Regions from separate parts of the Streptococcus sp. 1643 genome, predicted to be linked through region 3. Evidence: predicted binding sites of a transcription regulator. Region 3 holds the regulator's gene; each other region holds the start of a gene.
What was found. Region 3 encodes NrdR, which represses ribonucleotide reductase genes. Its sites were predicted from a motif close to ACACNATATATNGTGT; they were not measured.
Positions count from the first base shown of each region.

Region 1: nrdH (glutaredoxin-like protein NrdH) is a predicted target of NrdR. The motif match lies at 3,357-3,372, and genes of this name have one in related genera.
Region 2: nrdD (anaerobic ribonucleoside-triphosphate reductase) is a predicted target of NrdR. The motif match lies at 2,020-2,035, and genes of this name have one in related genera.

Region 1 covers NZ_CP040231.1:855,170-862,144, reverse strand. The annotation lists gene FD735_RS04595 (pneumococcal-type histidine triad protein) at 1-878, opposite strand, end outside; gene ptsP (phosphoenolpyruvate--protein phosphotransferase) at 1,121-2,854, opposite strand; gene FD735_RS04585 (phosphocarrier protein HPr) at 2,860-3,123, opposite strand; gene nrdH (glutaredoxin-like protein NrdH) at 3,487-3,705, shown strand; gene nrdE (class 1b ribonucleoside-diphosphate reductase subunit alpha) at 3,786-5,945, shown strand; gene nrdF (class 1b ribonucleoside-diphosphate reductase subunit beta) at 6,134-6,975, shown strand, end outside.
Region 2 covers NZ_CP040231.1:1,703,868-1,710,842, reverse strand. The annotation lists gene cls (cardiolipin synthase) at 1-203, shown strand, start outside; gene FD735_RS09830 (hypothetical protein) at 277-420, shown strand; gene FD735_RS08845 (damage-inducible protein CinA) at 456-1,973, shown strand; gene nrdD (anaerobic ribonucleoside-triphosphate reductase) at 2,094-4,301, shown strand; gene FD735_RS08835 (hypothetical protein) at 4,313-4,453, shown strand; gene FD735_RS08830 (GNAT family N-acetyltransferase) at 4,498-4,998, shown strand; gene nrdG (anaerobic ribonucleoside-triphosphate reductase activating protein) at 5,003-5,599, shown strand; gene FD735_RS08820 (uridine kinase) at 5,596-6,222, shown strand; gene rpsJ (30S ribosomal protein S10) at 6,488-6,796, shown strand; gene rplC (50S ribosomal protein L3) at 6,879-6,975, shown strand, end outside.
Region 3 covers NZ_CP040231.1:424,833-431,807, forward strand. The annotation lists gene FD735_RS02485 (CidA/LrgA family protein) at 1-1, shown strand, start outside; gene FD735_RS02490 (LrgB family protein) at 1-693, shown strand, start outside; gene FD735_RS02495 (hypothetical protein) at 725-1,453, opposite strand; gene FD735_RS02500 (ABC transporter ATP-binding protein) at 1,469-2,164, opposite strand; gene FD735_RS02505 (GntR family transcriptional regulator) at 2,169-2,534, opposite strand; gene nrdR (transcriptional regulator NrdR) at 2,675-3,148, shown strand; gene FD735_RS02515 (DnaD domain protein) at 3,149-4,312, shown strand; gene dnaI (primosomal protein DnaI) at 4,313-5,209, shown strand; gene FD735_RS02525 (NADPH-dependent oxidoreductase) at 5,206-5,919, shown strand; gene der (ribosome biogenesis GTPase Der) at 5,933-6,975, shown strand, end outside.

The sequences.
Region 1 (6,975 bases), 430 kb from region 3:
TGACGTTGGCTAAGTGGCAAAGCGTATAATTCTTGAAGAAGACTAGCTAAATCCTCATTTTGGCTCTCCGGAGCTGTTGCAGGATTTTGAGGAGTTTCAGATGAACTAGTTCTCACACTAGATCTTGTTTCTCCCCTGCTTGAACGGTATTCAACCGTACTTAATTGGCCACCTTTTCCAGATAGAAAGGCTTCTGCAGCAGCCAATTCGCTGGCTGATAACTCGCTCTTAGGAATGTAATGGTAATGGTCGCCATGAGGAACGATATAAGCATCACCAGTATCTTCAATGATATCGGATGCATTAAAGATGTAACCATCATCTGTGGTGTAGCGTCCCTGTGAACGTGCCAAGGCTACCGCACCATCGTTTGCTGAAGTCCCTCTTTCACGATGCTGACTATGTTCTTGTTTTTGCCGATTGATTTCTTCTTTCGTACGGACATTATCCGCATATGCAGCATCCTTAAGGTAAACATAGTATTTTCCATCTACCTTGATAACATAACCGCCCTTGATTTCACTGACAATATCCTCGTCCTTGAGCTGGTAGTTTGGATCCTTCATCAGCAACTCTTCACTGATGATAGCGTCATAAGGAACCTTCCCATTGTAATAATGATAGTGGTCTCCATGAGAAGTGACATATCCCTGGTCTGTTATCTTGATGACGATTTGTTCGGCATTGATGCCTTCTTTTTTACTGACCTCATCAGGAGTCAGATTTTCCGTTTTCTGCGCTGCTTGTTTTCCATCTATATAGGAAACACGATTATTTTCTTTGACTGTTCTAGCTTGATACAGTCCCAACTCGTAAGAGCAAACACTTAAAATTAAAGCTGCCGCAGAACCAGCAAGGTATTTTTTATTAATTTTCATTGAAACTCACTTTCTTTTTTAATATTTCTATTTGCAATTCATTTCTAAATTGCAGAAACTCCTCTCTATTACTTAACTGGTTAATAGTTTACTCCTAAATTTGCAACTTGTCAAGAATTTTATGAACCAGTTAAGTATTTTTGTTCTGACCACTACTTTCTCTAGAATGGAGTTTATATAAGAAAGATTTTCTTGAAAGTTCTTAAAAAAATCCCTGCAACTGGGTTGCAAGGACTTTTCGATTAATCAAAATTAACGTATTCTTTTTGAAGTTCAAGAACTTCTTCCATTGTTGAGCATTCTGTAAGGGCACGGTTTGCGTACTCTTCCATCTTAGCTGTATCGAGTTTCTTCATCAAGCTACGTGTACGAAGTACTGATGTTGCTGACATAGAGAACTCATCCAAGCCCATTCCGACAAGAAGTGGAACAGCCTGTTGGTCACCAGCCATCTCACCACACATACCAGCCCATTTACCTTCAGCGTGAGCTGCTTTGATAACGTTGTTAATCAAACGAAGGATTGATGGGTTGTATGGTTGGTAAAGGTATGAAACTTGCTCGTTCATACGGTCTGCTGCCATTGTGTATTGGATCAAGTCGTTTGTACCAATTGAGAAGAAGTCAACTTCTTTAGCAAATTGGTCTGCAAGCATTGCTGCTGCTGGGATTTCGATCATGATACCAACTTGGATATTATCCGCAACTGCAACACCTTCAGCAAGAAGGTTTGCTTTTTCTTCGTCAAAGACTGCTTTCGCTGCACGGAATTCTTTCAAGAGCGCAACCATTGGGAACATGATACGCAATTGACCGTGAACAGACGCACGAAGAAGGGCACGGATTTGTGTGCGGAACATAGCATCTCCAGTCTCAGAGATAGAGATACGAAGGGCACGGAATCCAAGGAATGGGTTCATTTCGTGAGGCATATCGAAGTAAGGAAGTTCCTTATCTCCACCGATATCCATTGTACGAACGACAACAGGTTTACCGTTCATTCCTTCAAGTACAGCCTTGTAAGCTTCGTACTGCTCGTCTTCTGTTGGGAAGTCTTGAGAATCCATGTACAAGAACTCTGTACGATAAAGACCAACAGCTTCAGCACCGTTGTCATTGACACCTTCAACGTCTTTTGGAGTACCGATGTTGGCAGCCAATTCAAAGTGTTTGCCATCAGCAGTTACTGTTTTAGCATCTTTCAAGAGAGCCCATTCAGCTTTTTGTTTCGCATAAGCTTCACCAGCAGCCTTGAATTCAGCCGCTTGCTCATCTGTTGGATTGATAATAACCTCACCTGTGATACCGTTAACGGCAAGAAGGTCACCGTCTTTAACGATTTCAGTGATGTTGTTTGTACCCAATACTGCTGCAATTTCAAGTGTACGTGCCATGATAGCTGAGTGACTTGTACGTCCACCAATGTTTGTTACAAAAGCTTTTACAAAGTTTTTGTCCAATTGAGCTGTATCTGAAGGAGTCAAGTCATGCGCAATCACGATCACTTCTTCATTGATAGAAGCTGGGTTTGGCAATTTTTTACCAAGGAGGTTTGCCAATACACGTTTTGTCACGTCGCGGATATCCGCTGCGCGTTCTTGCATGTATGGGTTGTCTTCCATGCCTTCAAAGATAGTGATAAACATATCTGTAACTTCTTTCAGACCTGCTTCTGCATTCACTTTCTTCGCACGGATTGTTTCCTTGATTTGGCTGATCATTTCTGGGTCAGCAAGAACCATTAAGTGAGCGTCAAATACTTGAGCAGCTTCTTCACCAAGCGTACCTACTGCTTTCTCACGAATAACAGAAAGCTCGTCTTGTGATGCTTGTAGAGCGGCATCAAGGCGAGCTTCTTCTGCGTTTGTATCTTCGACTGTAATAGTCTCAAATGACAAATCCGGTTGAACGAGTAGATATGCTTTTGCAACTGCAACACCGTCAGATGCTGCGATTCCTTTAAGCATTTCTGTCATTTTCCTTATGCCAATCCTTCTTTTTCCATAGTTTCAGTGATAGCAGCGATTGCGTCGTCAGCATCTGCACCTTCAGCTGAAATTGTAACGTCAGCACCTTGGCCAACACCAAGACTCATAACACCCATGATAGATTTAAGGTTTACTGATTTACCTTTGTATTCAAGAGTGATATCTGAAGCAAATTTGCTAGCTGTTTGAACCAACAATGTTGCTGGACGTGCGTGAATACCTGTTTCTGCCACTACGTGGAAATCTTTAGAAGCCATAGTTTGACTCTCCTTTAGTTATTTCTTTTTTGGATTATATGTGATAACCCTTACAAGACTGTATTATATCACCTTCTAGATTATTTTTCAAGTGTTTTATGGACTTTCTTCTATTTCCTTTCAGATAACTTGCTGAAAATCTTCTATTTATCTTACCAATATACAGTATATAGTTTTTTTGTTTTGATAAACTTTGATAGTTCAATGAAAACCCAATTTTACACTCCGACAAAACACTATATATTGTGCTTTGTTTTTGAAACTGTAACTTTTTAGCACAAGATTTAGTTTAAAAAGTTTGACAAAGTTTTTTTTTCTGATATACTAAGAAAGTAATCTATATTTGAAAGAGGAGTTACGAAAATGGTAACCGTTTATTCTAAAAACAACTGTGTCCAATGTAAGATGACCAAGCGTTTCTTGGACAGCAACAATGTCGCTTATCGTGAGATCAATCTCGATGAGCAACCAGAGTACATCGATCAAGTTAAAGAGCTCGGTTTCAGCGCTGCTCCTGTTATCCAAACACCAACTGAAATCTTTTCAGGCTTCCAACCAGGAAAACTGAAACAATTAGCATAATCTTAGTACATCATCCAGAAGAGATTGCTTCTAGGGCTAACTTAGAGGCCTTTCTTTTGTAATTAGATAAGGGAAATTTTATGGGATTAAAACATCTTGAGGACGTAACTTACTTCCGTCTCAATAACGAAATCAACCGTCCTGTCAATGGACAAATCATGCTTCATAAAGATAAGGAAGCCTTGGATGCCTTCTTTAAAGAAAATGTAGTTCCAAATACCATGGTTTTTGATTCAATCACTGATAAAATCAACTACCTCATTGAACACAACTACATTGAAACTGCATTTCTTAAGAAATACCGTCCAGAGTTTTTGGAAGAATTGCATCAATTTATCAAGGATCAAAACTTCCAATTCAAATCATTCATGGCTGCCTATAAGTTTTACAACCAGTATGCCTTGAAGACTAATGACGGTGAATATTACCTTGAAAGTATGGAAGACCGTGTCTTCTTTAATGCACTTTACTTTGCAGACGGGGATAAAGCCATTGCGACTGATATTGCCAATGAAATCATCCACCAACGCTACCAACCTGCTACTCCTTCCTTCTTGAATGCTGGCCGTGCTCGTCGTGGGGAGTTGGTATCTTGTTTCTTGATTCAAGTAACCGATGATATGAACTCTATCGGACGTTCTATCAACTCAGCCCTTCAACTTTCACGTATCGGTGGTGGTGTGGGAATTTCCCTCAGCAACCTTCGTGAAGCTGGAGCTCCTATCAAAGGTTATGAAGGTGCTGCTTCTGGTGTCGTACCAGTTATGAAACTTTTCGAAGACAGCTTCTCTTACTCTAACCAATTGGGTCAGCGTCAAGGTGCTGGGGTTGTCTACCTCAATGTCTTTCACCCAGATATCATCTCTTTCCTTTCAACTAAGAAAGAAAATGCCGATGAAAAGGTTCGTGTTAAGACCCTCTCACTTGGAGTTGTGGTGCCCGATAAATTCTACGAATTAGCTCGTAAAAATGAAGAAATGTATCTCTTTAGCCCATACTCTGTAGAGCTTGAGTATGGTGTACCGTTCAACTACATTGACATCACTGAAAAATACGATGAATTGGTCGCAAATCCAAATATCCGCAAGACAAAAATCAAGGCGCGTGATTTGGAAACTGAAATCTCTAAATTGCAACAAGAATCTGGTTACCCTTATGTCGTCAACATTGATACGGCTAACCGTGCAAATCCTGTTGATGGAAAGATTATCATGAGTAACTTGTGTTCTGAGATTCTTCAAGTTCAAGAACCAAGCTTAATCAACGATGCTCAAGAATTCCTTCAAATGGGAACGGACGTTTCATGTAACCTTGGATCAACCAACGTGGTCAACATGATGACTTCACCTGACTTTGGTCGTTCTATCCGTGCGATGGTTCGTGCTTTAACTTTCGTTACAGATAGTTCACACATCGTAGCTGTTCCTACTATCGACCACGGAAACAGTTTGGCTCACACCTTTGGTCTTGGTGCCATGGGGCTTCATAGTTACCTTGCCCAACAACTCATCGAATATGGATCAGCTGAGTCTGTTGAATTCACTAGCATCTACTTTATGCTTATGAACTACTGGACCTTGGTAGAATCAAACAATATCGCCCGCGAACGTGGTATCACCTTCCACAACTTTGAAAAATCAGATTATGCTAACGGAAGCTACTTCAACAAGTATGTAACTGGTGAATTTGTTCCAAAATCAGACCGTGTTAAAGAACTCTTCAAAGATGTCTTTATTCCAAGTGCTGCTGATTGGGCTGAACTTCGCGAAAAGGTTCAAGCAGATGGACTTTATCACCAAAACCGCCTTGCTGTAGCGCCAAATGGTTCTATCAGCTACATCAACGACGTTTCTGCTTCTATCCACCCGATTACACAACGTATCGAAGAACGTCAAGAAAAGAAAATTGGTAAAATCTACTATCCAGCTGCAGGTTTGTCAACAGATACTATCCCTTACTACACTTCTGCTTACGACATGGATATGCGCAAGGTGATTGATGTTTACGCTGCTGCAACAGAGCACGTGGACCAAGGGCTTTCACTCACTCTCTTCATGCGTAGCGACATTCCAAAAGGTCTTTACGAATGGAAGAAAGAAAACAAACAAACGACACGTGACCTATCTATCCTTCGTAACTATGCCTTTAACAAGGGTATCAAGTCTATCTACTACGTCCGTACCTTTACCGACGACGGTGGAGAAGTCGGCGCAAATCAATGTGAAAGTTGTGTGATTTAATTTTTATCTGAAGCAACCACATTTTCTCAGATTAGTAATTCAATCACCGTATTAGACTGGAATAAGCATCTATACTATGAAAAACTAAAAAGTCGGGCTTCCGACTTTTTGTGCGATACTCTTCTCAGACTATGATAAAATAGAGATGATTCGGCAATCGCATTATTACATACAGAAAGAGATTTCAAATGGAAACTTACTACAAAGCCATTAACTGGAATGCCATCGAAGATGTCATCGACAAATCAACTTGGGAAAAGCTGACAGAGCAATTCTGGCTCGATACGCGTATCCCCTTGTCAAATGACCTAGACGACTGGAGAAAACTATCAAACAAAGAAAAAGACTTGGTAGGAAAAGTCTTTGGTGGTTTGACCCTTTTGGATACCATGCAATCTGAAACAGGAGTTCAAGCGCTTCGCGCAGACATCCGTACACCGCATGAGGAAGCTGTTTTCAACAACATCCAGTTTATGGAATCTGTCCACGCAAAATCCTATTCTTCTATCTTCTCTACCTTAAACACCAAGGCTGAAATCGAAGAAATCTTTGAATGGACCAACACTAATCCCTACCTACAAAGAAAAGCAGAAATTATCAATGAAATCTACCTCAATGGTAGCCCCCTTGAAAAGAAGGTTGCCAGCGTTTTCCTTGAAACCTTCCTTTTCTACTCTGGTTTCTTTACACCACTCTACTATCTTGGTAACAACAAACTGGCCAACGTTGCGGAAATCATTAAACTAATCATCCGTGATGAGTCTGTTCACGGAACCTACATTGGTTACAAATTCCAACTTGGTTTTAACGAATTGCCTGAAGAAGAGCAAGAAAACCTCAAAGAATGGATGTACGACCTGCTCTACACCCTCTACGAGAACGAAGAGGGCTATACAGAAAGCCTCTATGACGGTGTTGGCTGGACTGAGGAAGTTAAAACCTTCCTTCGTTACAATGCCAATAAAGCTCTTATGAACCTAGGACAAGATCCACTCTTCCCAGATTCAGCAGATGATGTCAATCCAATCGT
Region 2 (6,975 bases), 620 kb from region 3:
CCATCAATTTTGACTATCGTAGCTTGCTCCACCACTATGAAAATGCCGTCTTACTTTATAGAACGCAGTCCATCATCGATATTGAAAGGGACTTCGAAGAAATTTTTAAAGTTTCTCAAGAAATTTATCCTCACACCATCAAAACCAGCTGGTATCAAAGCCTAATCAAGGAAATTGTCCAGTTGTTTGCACCTATGCTCTAACTATCGACCAAGATCTAGCCCAAGGCTGGATCTTTTTTGTCTTCTTACGAATAGATAAGTAAAGGAGAAAACCATGCTTAATCTAGAAGATGATGATTTTATCAGAGAGTATAGTAATAGTCGATTTCATCGTTTTCGTGAAATCGAACGCTTTGCGTTATTGGATAAGAAATTCAGCAAATATCAATCCCAAGCTGACATTCCTGTAAGATTTTGATATACTAAAACAGATAAACTTAGAGGAGAAATTGAATGAACGTATACGGGAAAATAGATGAGAAACAAGAAGAATCTCATTACCAAGACTGGTCAGTGCCAGAAAAACGAGAAGGAGCTCCCATTCCCTTTTTTAGTATTTTGCTTTGGAGTTTAGTAGCCACAGCCATTTCGGTTGCCCTGCCTTTTATTTTTGGTTTAATCAGTCCGCAACAAAGTCAGGATCTTTATACCGGTTGGGCCTTGCATCAAAATGGTCAAATGTATACAGATTACTTTGGAACGAATGGATTGCTCTATTACTTGCTAACCTATCTTTCCCTAGGAAGTATTCTGCTTGCTTTGGTTGAGTGGTTGGCTTTGTTTGGAGCAGGTATTATTCTTTTTAAGGCTGCGGATACTCTTGTCGGTCAAGAAAAAGAAGCGAAGCGAGTTGTCTTTATTTTATACTTGCTTGTAGCAGGCCTCGCTTTTGGTGGCGGTTATGCTCTCTTGCTAGCTCTGCCTTTCCTATTTTATTCATTGAGTATCGTTACAAATTATCTAGCTTTTCCAAAGGACGACAAAGGATTTGTACGAGTGGGGATGAGCCTTGCACTTGCTTTCTTCCTTGCGTCAATCCCAACCGCCTTGTTTGCGGCTGTACTGGCCTTGGGTATTATCGGCTTTAATCTAGGCAAAGGTCACTTTGTTCATGGCCTATATCAGTTCTTTGCGTCAGCCCTAGGATTTTCACTCTTATTCTATCCTTTAGGCTACTATACAGTGTGGACAGGTAGTTTTGGAGATGCCATTAGCCAGACCTTGTATCCGGTAAATACTCTTAGCCTCTTTTCGAACTCGCATTTGCTTGAAAATGCAGCCTTCTATGGCTTGCTTGCTATTGGATTAGGTTTCCTTGGTTTGCTCTTTGCAGGCTTGTTCCAGTCAAAACCAGCCAAGCAATATGCCCTCTCAATTGCTGCTAGCTTGGGATTGTTGGTTTCTTTGGGAATCTTGATTCTCTCCAAAGAACCTATCAACGGTACTCGTCTTGTGGTGCTAATTCCTTTCTTGGTCTTGCTCCTTCTGACAGGAATCAAGGAAGATGTTTCTGAAGGAGGGAGTCGTCGTAGAAGAAGACGTGAGAAACAAACTTCTTTCCTTAAAGGAAATTTCTATCTACCACTGATTGCCCTTGCCTATCTCATTGTTCTTCCTATCGTGAGTCGCTACCTTTCTCACCCAGCGGCTTATCAGGAGAGAGAACGTCTTGCCAGCGTGGTCAAACAACAAACGAGTTCTGAGGATCGTGTCTATGCTTGGGATGATCGTCCTGATTTCTACCGTGCAAGTGAACGCTTGGCGCCGACTTCTCTATCAACTCCAACACTTTATACTGCAAGCGATGAAAATAAAACCAAACTGATGAATGACCTGAAAGAGAATCAACCGAAGATGATTTTGGTCAATCAAAAAGTTGCCTTGTGGTCAGATGTAGAGAGCTGGCTCAGTGAAAACTATGAGCTTGTTCAGACAGATACTAGCGAGTTCAAACTTTATAAATCAAAATAACAAAAAATCAATATCTTGTGGAATTTTAAAAATTTTAGGATTTTTAACACAAGATATTGATTTTTATTTTTAGAGTGGTATAATACTTCATAGAACAACATTTTAGAAAAGAGCATGGATATGATTGTATTAGAAGAAAAGCTTGCAACCGTTCCCACCTTGTTCGTTGAAAAACGAGATGGTAGACGTGTGGTGTTTGATGTAGACAAGATTGACAAGGCTCTCCACAAGGCGGCGGAAAAGGTTATGGACGTTACGCCTCTAGTAGAAAAACGCCTAAATGGTCTAGTTGAAAGAATCGTGACGGAAATTCACAGCCGCTTCCCTCAAGGTGTCAAGATTTACGAAATTCAAAATGTCGTAGAACATGAACTCCTTGAAGCCAAAGAATATGCGCTAGCTGAGGAGTATATCACTTATCGGACACAAAGGGATTTTGAGCGCTCAAAAGCGACAGATATCAACTTTAGTATCCATAAGCTCCTCAATAAAGATCAAGCAGTTGTCAATGAAAATGCCAATAAAGATAGCGATGTCTTCAACACCCAACGTGATTTGACAGCGGGGATTGTTGGGAAATCAATCGGACTGCAAATGCTTCCTAAGCACGTAGCCAATGCTCACCAAAAAGGGGATATCCACTATCATGACTTGGACTACAGCCCCTACACTCCTATGACCAACTGCTGTTTGATTGATTTTAAAGGCATGTTGGAAAATGGTTTTAAGATTGGCAATGCAGAGGTAGAGAGTCCTAAGTCTATCCAGACTGCGACAGCTCAAATTTCACAAATCATCGCCAATGTCGCTTCTAGCCAGTACGGGGGCTGCTCAGCTGACCGTATCGATGAAGTCTTAGCTCCGTATGCAGAGAAGAATTACCAGAAACACCTCAAGGATGCGGAAGAGTGGGTCCTGCCTGATAAACGGGAAGATTATGCTTGGAAGAAAACGCAAAAGGACATCTACGATGCCATGCAATCTCTCGAGTATGAAATCAACACCCTCTTCACTTCAAATGGCCAAACACCTTTTACTTCGCTAGGTTTTGGTCTGGGAACCAATCGTTTTGAGCGTGAAATTCAAAAAGCTATTTTGACCATTCGTATCAAGGGTCTGGGTTCAGAACATCGAACAGCCATCTTCCCTAAACTCATCTTTACGCTAAAAAGAGGACTCAACTTAGAGAAAGGTTCACCTAACTACGACATCAAACAGTTGGCTCTTGAGTGTGCAACCAAGCGGATGTACCCAGATGTCTTGTCCTATGATAAGATTATCGAGCTGACAGGCTCCTTCAAGGTTCCTATGGGATGCCGTTCTTTCCTTCAAGGCTGGAAAGATGAAAATGGTGTTGAGGTCAATTCAGGTCGTATGAATCTAGGTGTTGTGACAGTCAATCTGCCTCGTATCGCTCTCGAGTCCGATGGTGACTTGAACAAGTTCTGGGAAATCTTCAACGAGCGAATGAACATCGCGGAGGATGCTCTGGTTTATCGTGTCGAACGAACCAAGGAAGCAACACCAGCAAATGCCCCTATCCTTTATCAGTATGGAGCCTTCGGCCGCCGTCTCGGAAAAGAAGAAAGTGTAGACCAACTCTTTAAGAATCGCCGTGCAACTATTTCTCTAGGCTATATCGGTTTGTATGAAGTGGCGACGGTCTTCTTTGGTAATAGCTGGGAAAGCAATCCTGAAGCCAAGGAATTCACGCTTGACATCATTCGTGATATGAAACGACGTGTAGAAGAGTGGTCAGATCAATATGATTACCATTTCTCTATCTACTCAACACCATCCGAAAGTTTGACGGACCGTTTTTGTCGTTTGGATACAGAGAAGTTCGGCTCTATTCCTGACATCACGGATAAGGAATACTACACCAACTCGTTCCACTACGATGTCCGGAAAAATCCAACACCGTTTGAAAAATTAGACTTTGAGAAAGTTTATCCAGAAGCAGGTGCGTCAGGTGGTTTCATCCATTATTGTGAGTATCCAGTTCTTCAACAAAATCCTAAAGCCTTGGAAGCTGTTTGGGACTATGCCTATGACCGTGTCGGTTATCTAGGGACCAATACTCCGATTGATCGTTGCTACAAGTGCGACTTTGAAGGGGATTTTGAACCAACTGAGAGAGGATTTGCTTGTCCCAACTGTGGCAATAGCGACCCTAAAACAGTAGATGTGGTCAAACGTACGTGTGGTTATCTGGGAAATCCTCAAGCACGTCCGATGGTTAACGGACGCCACAAGGAAATCGCTGCGCGTGTCAAACACATGAACGGTTCAACTATTAAAACAGCAGGACATGAAGTAACAAATTAGAAGGAAATGGAATGGGGAAATACCAATTAGACGATAAGGGACGCGCACAAGTGACCCGTTATCACGAGAAACACTCGAAAGGTGGAACAGGTAAAAAAGAACGCTTGCTCAACCTCAGAGAACAGTTTTTAAACAAGAACAAGAAAAAATAAAAGTGAGAGTCTGCTCTCACTTTTCTCTTAGGTGGGAGGGGAATATGGAACTACGCAGACCGATATTGGCAGATAAAGAAACAGTTTTAGAGATGATGGCAGAGTTTGAACAGACTCAATCAGCCCACGATGGTGGGTTTTGGAACGCCAACAATTTTGTTTATGAAGAGTGGCTAGAAGAAAATCTTCAAGCGGAAGCGGGACTCAATATTCCTGAAAACTGGGTTCCTGCTATCCAGCTGGTTAGTTTTGACGTAGCAGGCCAGGCTCTTGGCTTTCTCAACCTTCGTCTCCGATTAAATGACTACTTACTAGAAAATGGGGGCCATATTGGCTACTCCATTCGTCCATCTGAAAGAGGCAAAGGTTATGCCAAAGAAGCCCTCAGACAAGGTCTGCAATTTGGCAAGGAAAAGAACATCAAAAAAGCACTTGTGACCTGTAGTACGGAAAATCCTGCTAGTAGGGCGGTGATTGTTGCAAATGGCGGACTCTTTGAGGATATTCGCAATGGCGTAGAACGTTACTGGATAGATTTGGAGTAGAAGGATGACATGGAATATACCAAAACCAGGTGAATGGAAAAGTGAGGAGCTTAGTAAAGGGCGAATCATTGATTACAAGGCTTTTAACTTTGTCGATGGAGAAGGTGTGCGAAACTCTCTCTATGTATCAGGTTGCATGTTTCACTGCGAGGGGTGCTATAATGTTGCGACTTGGTCTTTCAACGCAGGCATTCCCTATACGGCAGAATTAGAAGAACAAATCATGGTAGACCTTGCCCAGCCCTATGTTCAAGGCTTGACCTTACTGGGGGGAGAACCTTTTCTTAATACAGGTATCCTCTTACCTCTCGTTAAGCGAATTCGAAAGGAATTGCCAGACAAAGACATCTGGTCCTGGACGGGCTACACGTGGGAAGAAATGATGCTGGAGACTCCAGACAAATTGGAACTCTTGTCGCTGATTGACATCCTTGTCGATGGACGGTATGATAAAAGCAAGCGCAATCTTATGCTCCAGTTCCGAGGTTCCTCTAATCAACGTATCATTGATGTGCAAAAATCCCTCAAAAGTGGGCAAGTGGTGATTTGGGACAAGCTTAATGACGGAAAAGAAAGCTATGAGCAGGTGAAGAGAGAATGAAGAAAAAAGACCTGATAGAACAACTGGTTTCAGAGATCGTAACGGGAAGAGTTAGGACGCTAGGGATCTACGGCCATGGGGCTTCAGGCAAGTCAAGCTTCGCTCAGGAATTACATCAAGCCCTAGATTCTACTACAGTAAATTTACTAGAAACAGATCCCTATATCACCTCAGAACGTCACCTGGTAGTACCAAAGCAAGCGCCAGATCAAAAGGTGACAGCTTGTCTCCCAGTGGCGCATGAACTGGCAAGTTTACAGAGAGATATTCTCGCCTTGCAGGCAGGTATGGATGTCTTAACAATCGATGAACCGTGGAAGGCTAGCGAGGTCTTGTCTGGAGCCAAGCCGATTCTGATTGTTGAAGGGATGTCTGTGGGATTTCTACCCAAGGAACTCTTTGACAAAACTATCTGTTTCTACACGGATGAGGAGACCGAATTAAAGAGGCGCTTAGCTCGAGATACGACTATGAGAAATCGGGATGCATCTTTTGTATTGGCTAGCCATCAGATGAGACGGGAGCAGTATCTGCGATACTATAGAGAAACCGAGTCAAGGGCGGACATTCTAGTGGATCAATCAGACGATACATTCAAGGTTAAAATGACACACATTATATAGAAGAAAAGATTGATTTTTATAGATGTAAATCAGTAATCATAGGAAGATGAAATAGGAAAACAGTTTCATCCTAAAAAAACGAAAAAAAGCTCACAAATCCCTTGCAATCGCAGGGGCTTTGTGTTATTCTATTATGGTGCTGTAAATTACAGCCTTAGCTTTGATGCAAGAGGTTGCGACACGCTCGGTTGCATTGCCACGCAACGCGCGTCGGTTTTCTTGTGGAGCTAGCCTATTATCTTAAATAGACGAAAAGGAGAAAAAGATGGCAAACAAAAAAATCCGTATCCGTTTGAAAGCTTACGAACACCGTACGCTTGACACAGCGGCTGCAAAAATCGTAGAATCAGCTACTCGTACAGGTGCACAAGTTGCGGGTCCAATCCCACTTCCAACTGAGCGTAGCCTCTACACAATTATTCGTGCGACTCACAAATACAAAGACTCTCGCGAACAATTTGAAATGCGTACACACAAACGTTTGATCGATATCGTTAACCCAACTCAAAAAACAGTTGATGCGTTGATGAAATTGGATCTTCCAAGTGGTGTAAACGTAGAAATCAAACTTTAATCTAAAGCTTGATACCTTGAGCATAAAAAACGCTCGTTAAAAACTTTTTGAATAAAAAATATAGAAAAGGAACTATTTTCTCATGACAAAAGGAATCTTAGGGAAAAAAGTGGGAATGACTCAAATCTTCACTGAAGCTGGCGAATTGATCCCTGTAACAGTTATTGAAGCAACTCCAA
Region 3 (6,975 bases):
AGCGAATTTGTTTCCAATCCTCTATTTGGGATTGCATTATCTATCCTAGCCTATCTAGTAGGAATGCTGATTTACAGACGTTTTCCCCATCCATTGACAACGCCCCTGCTTTTGTCAGCCATTTTTATCATTATTTTCCTTAAGGCGACGGGTATTTCTTATCAAGATTATTACCAAGGTGGGGTTTATCTGAACAACTTGATTGTCCCATCGACCGTGGCTTTAGGGATTCCGCTTTATAAGAGTTTTCACCTGATGAAGCATCATGCTCGGAGTATTCTCTTTGGTAGTCTGTTAGCAGTAGTTGTCAATACTTGTTTCACTGCCATAGTAGCGAAAATATTTGGCATGGACTTTTTCCTAGCCATTTCTCTCTTTCCCAAGTCAGTGACAACCGCCATGGCAGTGGGAATCACAGAAAAATTGCAAGGATTAACAACTGTAACCTTGGTCGTCGTAGTGGCAACTGGGATTCTAACTAGTGTAATCGGACCAACCCTTTTGAAATGGTTGAAGATCGATGACCCAGTGGCTGTGGGACTTTCTCTTGGAGGAACAGGTCATGCTGTCGGAACGGGAACCGCCTTTCGATACGGATCGGTAGCAGGAGCCATGGGTGGCTTGGCTATCGGTGTCACTGGTATTCTCTACGTCTTTGTCAGCCCCATCGTAGCCAGTTTGATATTGAGTTAAAGAAAAACCCAGCTTTCTAGCTGGGCATTTTTTATTGCAAATTAACCTTGTTTTTCAAGATATAGTAGGTTCCGAGATAGTAGATAGCCGATAAAAAGAGATCGCGCAAGATTTCTGTACCAGCCATCACGTTAAAGTCATTTTCAATTCTGAAGAAGAGAGAAACATAACCAATGACGATGGCAATGACGATATAGGCTAGAATTCCCATGGCTGTTCGATACTCGTTAAAGAGTTGCCCGATAGAAATGGAGAGGTAAATGGATAAAATCCATGCGATTGAACCGACAAACAGTGATAGGGCATACAGCCAGCCGTAGCTGAGATAAGGGGAAATGAAGTTATAGAGGGCAGTGAAGTCTTTTTCTATAGGTGTTAAGAAGAAGATAATCAATATACTCAAGATAAAAACAATATAACTTAAGATAGACCAGACAAGACCACCTAAAAGTTTTGCGATGATGATTTGGTGCTCAGAGACAGGCAAGGTCAGGGTTAAATACCCTTGGCGGTCATAAACACTACCCTTGAATCTTCGGATGATTAAAAAGATTGTTGCAATCCAAAGAGTGACGCTGAGTCCTCCAAAAACTAGTACTAAAAAGAAGATGAAATAAGCAGCATTGTTAGGATTGTAACTCTGGCTAAGACTGCTAATAAAAGCTCCAATCAAAACTGAAATTGCAAGTACAGCACCGTATAGTGCCAGATACCATTTATTGACATTTTTAAATTCATAACGAACTAGATTCCAAAACATAATAATCTCCTTTGCTTAGGCTTTAAATTCCTGGCGGAAGAGCTGGTCAATTGATTCACCTGACTCGTAACGAATATCATCAACATTTCCTTGGCGGACGACTTTCCCGTCTTTGAGGAAGATGATCTCATCCAAGATTGGCTCAATATCTGAAATCAAGTGGGTTGAAATCAGCACCGTAGAAGTTGGTGAGTAGTTATTGATGATGGTATTGAGGATATAATCACGGGCCGCCGGATCCACGCCTCCGATTGGTTCGTCCAGAACGTAGAGGCGGGCTTCACGGCTCATAACCAAGATGAGTTGGACCTTTTCCTTGTTTCCTTTTGATAGTTTCTTGAGGCGACTGTTTTCATCAATACCGAGATCGGCTAAAAGGTGTTGGGCTCTTTCGAGATTGAAATCCTGATAGAAGGTTTTAAAATAGGTTAGAGCATCCTTAACCTTCATCTCTTCATTGAGGTAGGTTGTGTCTGGCAGATAGGAAACGATCGCTTTGGTAGCAGGACTTGGATCCTGTCCGTTAATGAGGACACGTCCTTTATTTGGTTGAAGGAGGCCATTGATTAGTTTGATTAGGGTTGTTTTCCCGGATCCGTTTGGTCCAAGGAGCCCGACAATCTTTCCGGCTGAGATTTCTAGTGAGATATTGTCAAGTGCCGCGGTTGCTCCATATGATTTTGTTACATTTTCAAGTGCTAGTAGTGTCATAGTCTTAAACTCCTTTAATATAGTCGCTTAATACATTTGGCAGTTCTTCTTTTTTGTAGCCAAATTGAAGCATGCAAGAGACGAATTGTTGCAGTTGCTCCTCGGAAAGTTGTTTGCGGGACTGAAGGATGAGGTCTAAATCCTCGGTGACAAATCGACCAGTTGTCCGCTTGCTGTATACAAATCCTTCACGTTCGAGGTCAGACAAGGCGCGCTGAATGGTATTGGGATTGACCCCAGCCTCACTCGCCAAATCTCTCACGGTTGGGAGCTGTTGGTTAGGTTCCAGTTCATGGGAAACAATCTGTAATTTGATTTTTTCCATAATCTGTAAATAAATCGGTTTTGTATTATCAAATGACCAGGACATCATAGTCTCCTTTCTTTGTCTTCTTTGTTCTAATTAAATAATACAATAAAACAAAAAACTTGTCAAGTAAAAATAAGAATTGTTTTGGGAATTGCTCAAAAAATGGTATAATGAAAAGAAAACGACAAGGAGGGAAATGCATGCGTTGTCCAAAATGTGGGGCTACCAAGTCTAGTGTTGTTGATAGTCGACAAGCCGAAGAAGGAAATACCATCCGTCGAAGACGTGAGTGCGACGAGTGTCAGCATCGTTTTACAACCTATGAACGAGTAGAAGAAAGAACGCTGGTTGTCGTCAAAAAAGACGGTACACGAGAGCAGTTTTCGAGAGATAAAATCTTTAATGGGATTATTCGCTCAGCCCAGAAACGCCCTGTTTCGAGTGATGAAATCGGCATGGTGGTCAATCGCATCGAGCAAAAACTCCGTAGTCGCAGTGAGAATGAGATCCAAAGCGAATACATTGGGTCTTTAGTCATGGAAGAATTGGCAGAGCTTGATGAGATTACCTATGTTCGTTTTGCCAGTGTTTACCGTAGCTTTAAGGATGTGAGTGAGTTGGAGAGTCTGCTCCAGCAAATCACCCAGTCCTCAAAAAAGAAAAAGGAAAAATAAATGAAGCCAAATGACCGTTTTTCTTTTCTAAAGAATAATCGGGTGTCGCAAGATACCTCTTCTCTGGTGCAGTGCTACCTCCCGATTATCGGTCAGGAGGCACTGAGCCTCTATCTATATGCCATTACCTTTTGGGATGGTGGACAAAAGGAACACCTCTTTTCCCACATCCTCAACCACTTAAACTTTGGCATGCCGACCTTGCTCCAATCCTTTAAAATCTTATCTGCTTTGGATTTATTGACCCTTTATCAAAAGGGGGAAACTTATGAATTGCAGCTTCATTCTCCCCTCTCCAGTCAGGATTTTTTAAGTCATTCTGTCTATAGTAGATTATTGGAGAAAAAGATTGGGGATACAGCTGTTTCTGCTATGAAGCAGGCTCCAAGTGAGGGGGAAGCTTTCTCTGTTTCTTTGAGTCAAGTATTTCCAACCCTGACTGAAGAAGTGACACCAAGCGAGTCTAAAAGCAAGTTAAAAAACGATTTTGATTTGGAACATTTCCAGCGGCTGATGGCTCGAGATGGCTTGCGTTTTGAAGACGAGCAGGCAGATGTTTTGGAATTGTTTGCCATCGCAGACGAAAAAAAATGGACCTGGTTTGAAACCTATCAATTAGCTAAGGCGACAGCGGTGGCTCAGGTTATTTCAGTCAAACGCATGCGTGAAAAGATAGCACAAAAACCAGCATCTTCTGACTTTAGCTCCAAAGAAATGACCATTATCAGGGAAGCCAAAAATAAAACTCCTCTAGAATTTTTAGCCGAAATCAAGCAAACACGTAAGGGAAACATCACCCAAAGTGAAAGAGAACTCCTTCACCAGATGGCGTCTTTAGGCTTGTTGGACGAAGTCATCAATATCGTCTTGCTTCTAACCTTTAACAAGGTTGATTCGGCTAATGTCAATGAAAAATATGCCATGAAGGTCGCAAATGACTATGCTTATCAAAAAATTCGAACAGCAGAAGAAGCTGTGCTTCGGATTCGAGAACGTCAGCAAAAAGGCCAAGAAGACCAAAAATCGAAAACTAGCTCGACTAAGACAAATGTTCCCAAGTGGAGCAATCCCGAATACAAGAATCAAACCAGTGAGGAAACTCGTCTGGAACTAGAACGTAAAAAACAAGAAATGTTAGCCCGATTAGAAGAAGGAGGAGACTAGATGGAAAGCGTTGGTGATGTAATCAAACGTCAGACAAGTCGTTTTCAGTATCAGGACTTGGTCCAGCAGATCATGAAGGACCCCGATGTAGCGGCTTTTATCCAGAAAGAATCCCTCAGTCCAGAGGAGTTGAATCGTAGCATCTCCAAGTTCAACCAATATATCACAGAACGGGATAAGTTTCTTCGTGGGGATGCGGACTATATAGCGCGTGGCTACAAGCCTATCTTGGTTATGAATCACGGCTATGCGGATGTGTCTTATGAAGAAACACCAGAACTAATCGCAGCAGAAAAAGAGGCTGCAATTAAGAATCGTCTTAAGTTGATCAATCTACCAGCCAGTCTCAAGAAAGCGAAATTGGCTCAGATTGACCTGGATGATCTAGGACGCTTGCCGATTTTTGAGAGACTCTATTCCTTTGTTGACCTTTACCCAAGTATCCGAAAAGGCCTCTATCTTTACGGAGATTTTGGTGTTGGAAAGAGTTTCATGATGGCAGCCTTAGCTCATGACCTATCTGAAAAACGTGGGGCATCAACAACTATTCTCCATTATCCAAGTTTTGTCATTGATGTGAAAAATGCCATCGGTGAAGGCTCTGTGAAGACCTTGGTGGATGACATCAAGTTAGCAGAAGTTCTGGTCTTGGATGATATTGGTGCAGAGCAGTCGACTCCTTGGGTGCGTGATGAGATTCTCCAAGTCATTCTTCAGTACCGCATGCAGGAAGATTTGCCAACCTTCTTTACTTCCAACTTTAATTTCCAAGATTTGGAAAAACATTTTGCCAAAGGAAAGAATGGAAATGATGAGACTTGGGAAGCTAGACGGGTTATGGAACGAATCCGTTATTTGGCTGAGGAGACAAGACTAGAAGGAGAAAATCGCCGATGACAGAAACCATTAAACTGATGAAAGCTCATACTTCAGTTCGTCGCTTTAAGGAGCAAGAGATTCCTCAGGCAGACTTGGAAGAGATTTTGACTGCTGGACAAATGGCGTCGTCTTGGAAAAATTTCCAATCCTACTCTGTGATTCTTGTGCGCAGTCAAGAGAAGAAAGATGCTCTTTATGAACTGGTTCCCCAGGAAGCCATTCGCCAGTCAGCAGCCTTTTTGCTCTTTGTTGGTGACTTGAATCGAGCTGAAAAGGGAGCAAGCCTTCATACGGACACTTTTCAACCTCAAGGAGTGGAAGGTCTCCTTATCACGTCTGTGGACGCTGCGCTTGCTGGTCAAAATACCTTGCTTGCAGCGGAGAGTCTGGGATATGGTGGTGTTATCATCGGTTTAGTCCGTTACAAGTCAGAAGAAGTGGCAGCGCTTTTTAACCTGCCTGACTATACCTACCCTGTTTTTGGGATTGCCCTTGGCGTGCCAGATCAACAACACGAGGTCAAACCAAGACTGCCTTTGAACCAAGTGGTATTTGAAGAAGAATACCAAGAACAGCCAGTAGCGGCGATTTTGGACTATGACAAAGTACAGGCAGACTATGCTGGTGCGCGTGCGTCGACCTCTTGGAGTCAACGTTTGGCAGAGCAGTTTGGTCAAGCCGAACCTCGTTCAACTCGGAAGAATCTAGAACAGAAAAAGTTATTGTAGAAAGTGAGAAAACATGGCCTTACCAACTATTGCCATTGTGGGACGTCCCAATGTTGGGAAATCAACCCTATTTAATCGAATCGCTGGTGAGCGGATCTCAATCGTAGAAGATGTCGAGGGTGTGACACGTGACCGTATCTATGCGACGGGTGAGTGGCTCAATCGTTCCTTTAGTATGATTGATACTGGAGGGATTGACGACGTCGATGCTCCATTCATGGAGCAAATCAAGCACCAGGCAGAAATTGCAATGGAAGAAGCCGATGTCATCGTCTTTGTGGTGTCTGGGAAAGAAGGAATTACGGATGCGGATGAGTACGTAGCCCGTAAACTCTATAAAACCCATAAACCTGTTATCCTTGCTGTAAATAAGGTTGACAATCCTGAGATGCGAAATGATATCTTTGATTTCTATGCACTAGGATTGGGCGAACCGTTGCCAATTTCGTCTGTCCACGGTATCGGTACGGGTGATGTGCTGGATGCCATTGTGGAGAATCTACCACACGAAGTCGAAGAAGAAAATCCAGACGTGATTAAATTTAGCTTGATTGGTCGTCCTAACGTTGGAAAATCAAGTTTGATCAACGCCATTTTGGGAGAAGACCGCGTGATTGCTAGTCCAGTAGCTGGAACAACGCGTGACGCCATTGATACCCACTTTACAGATACGGATGGACAAGAATTTACCATGATTGATACAGCTGGTATGCGTAAGTCTGGTAAAGTCTATGAAAATACGGAGAAATATTCTGTCATGCGCGCTATGCGTGCTATTGACCGTTCTGACGTGGTCTTGATGGTCCTCAATGCTGAGGAAGGTATTCGTGAGTACGATAAGCGTATCGCAGGATTTGCCCACGAAGCGGGTAAAGGAATGATCATCGTGGTCAACAAGTGGGATACTCTTGAGAAAGACAACCATACCATGAAGAACTGGGAAGAAGACATCCGTGAGCAGTTCCAATACCTGCCTTATGCACCGATTGTCTTTGTATCCGCTTTGACCAAGCAACGTCTCCATAAACTGCCTGAGATGATCAAGCAAATTAGCGA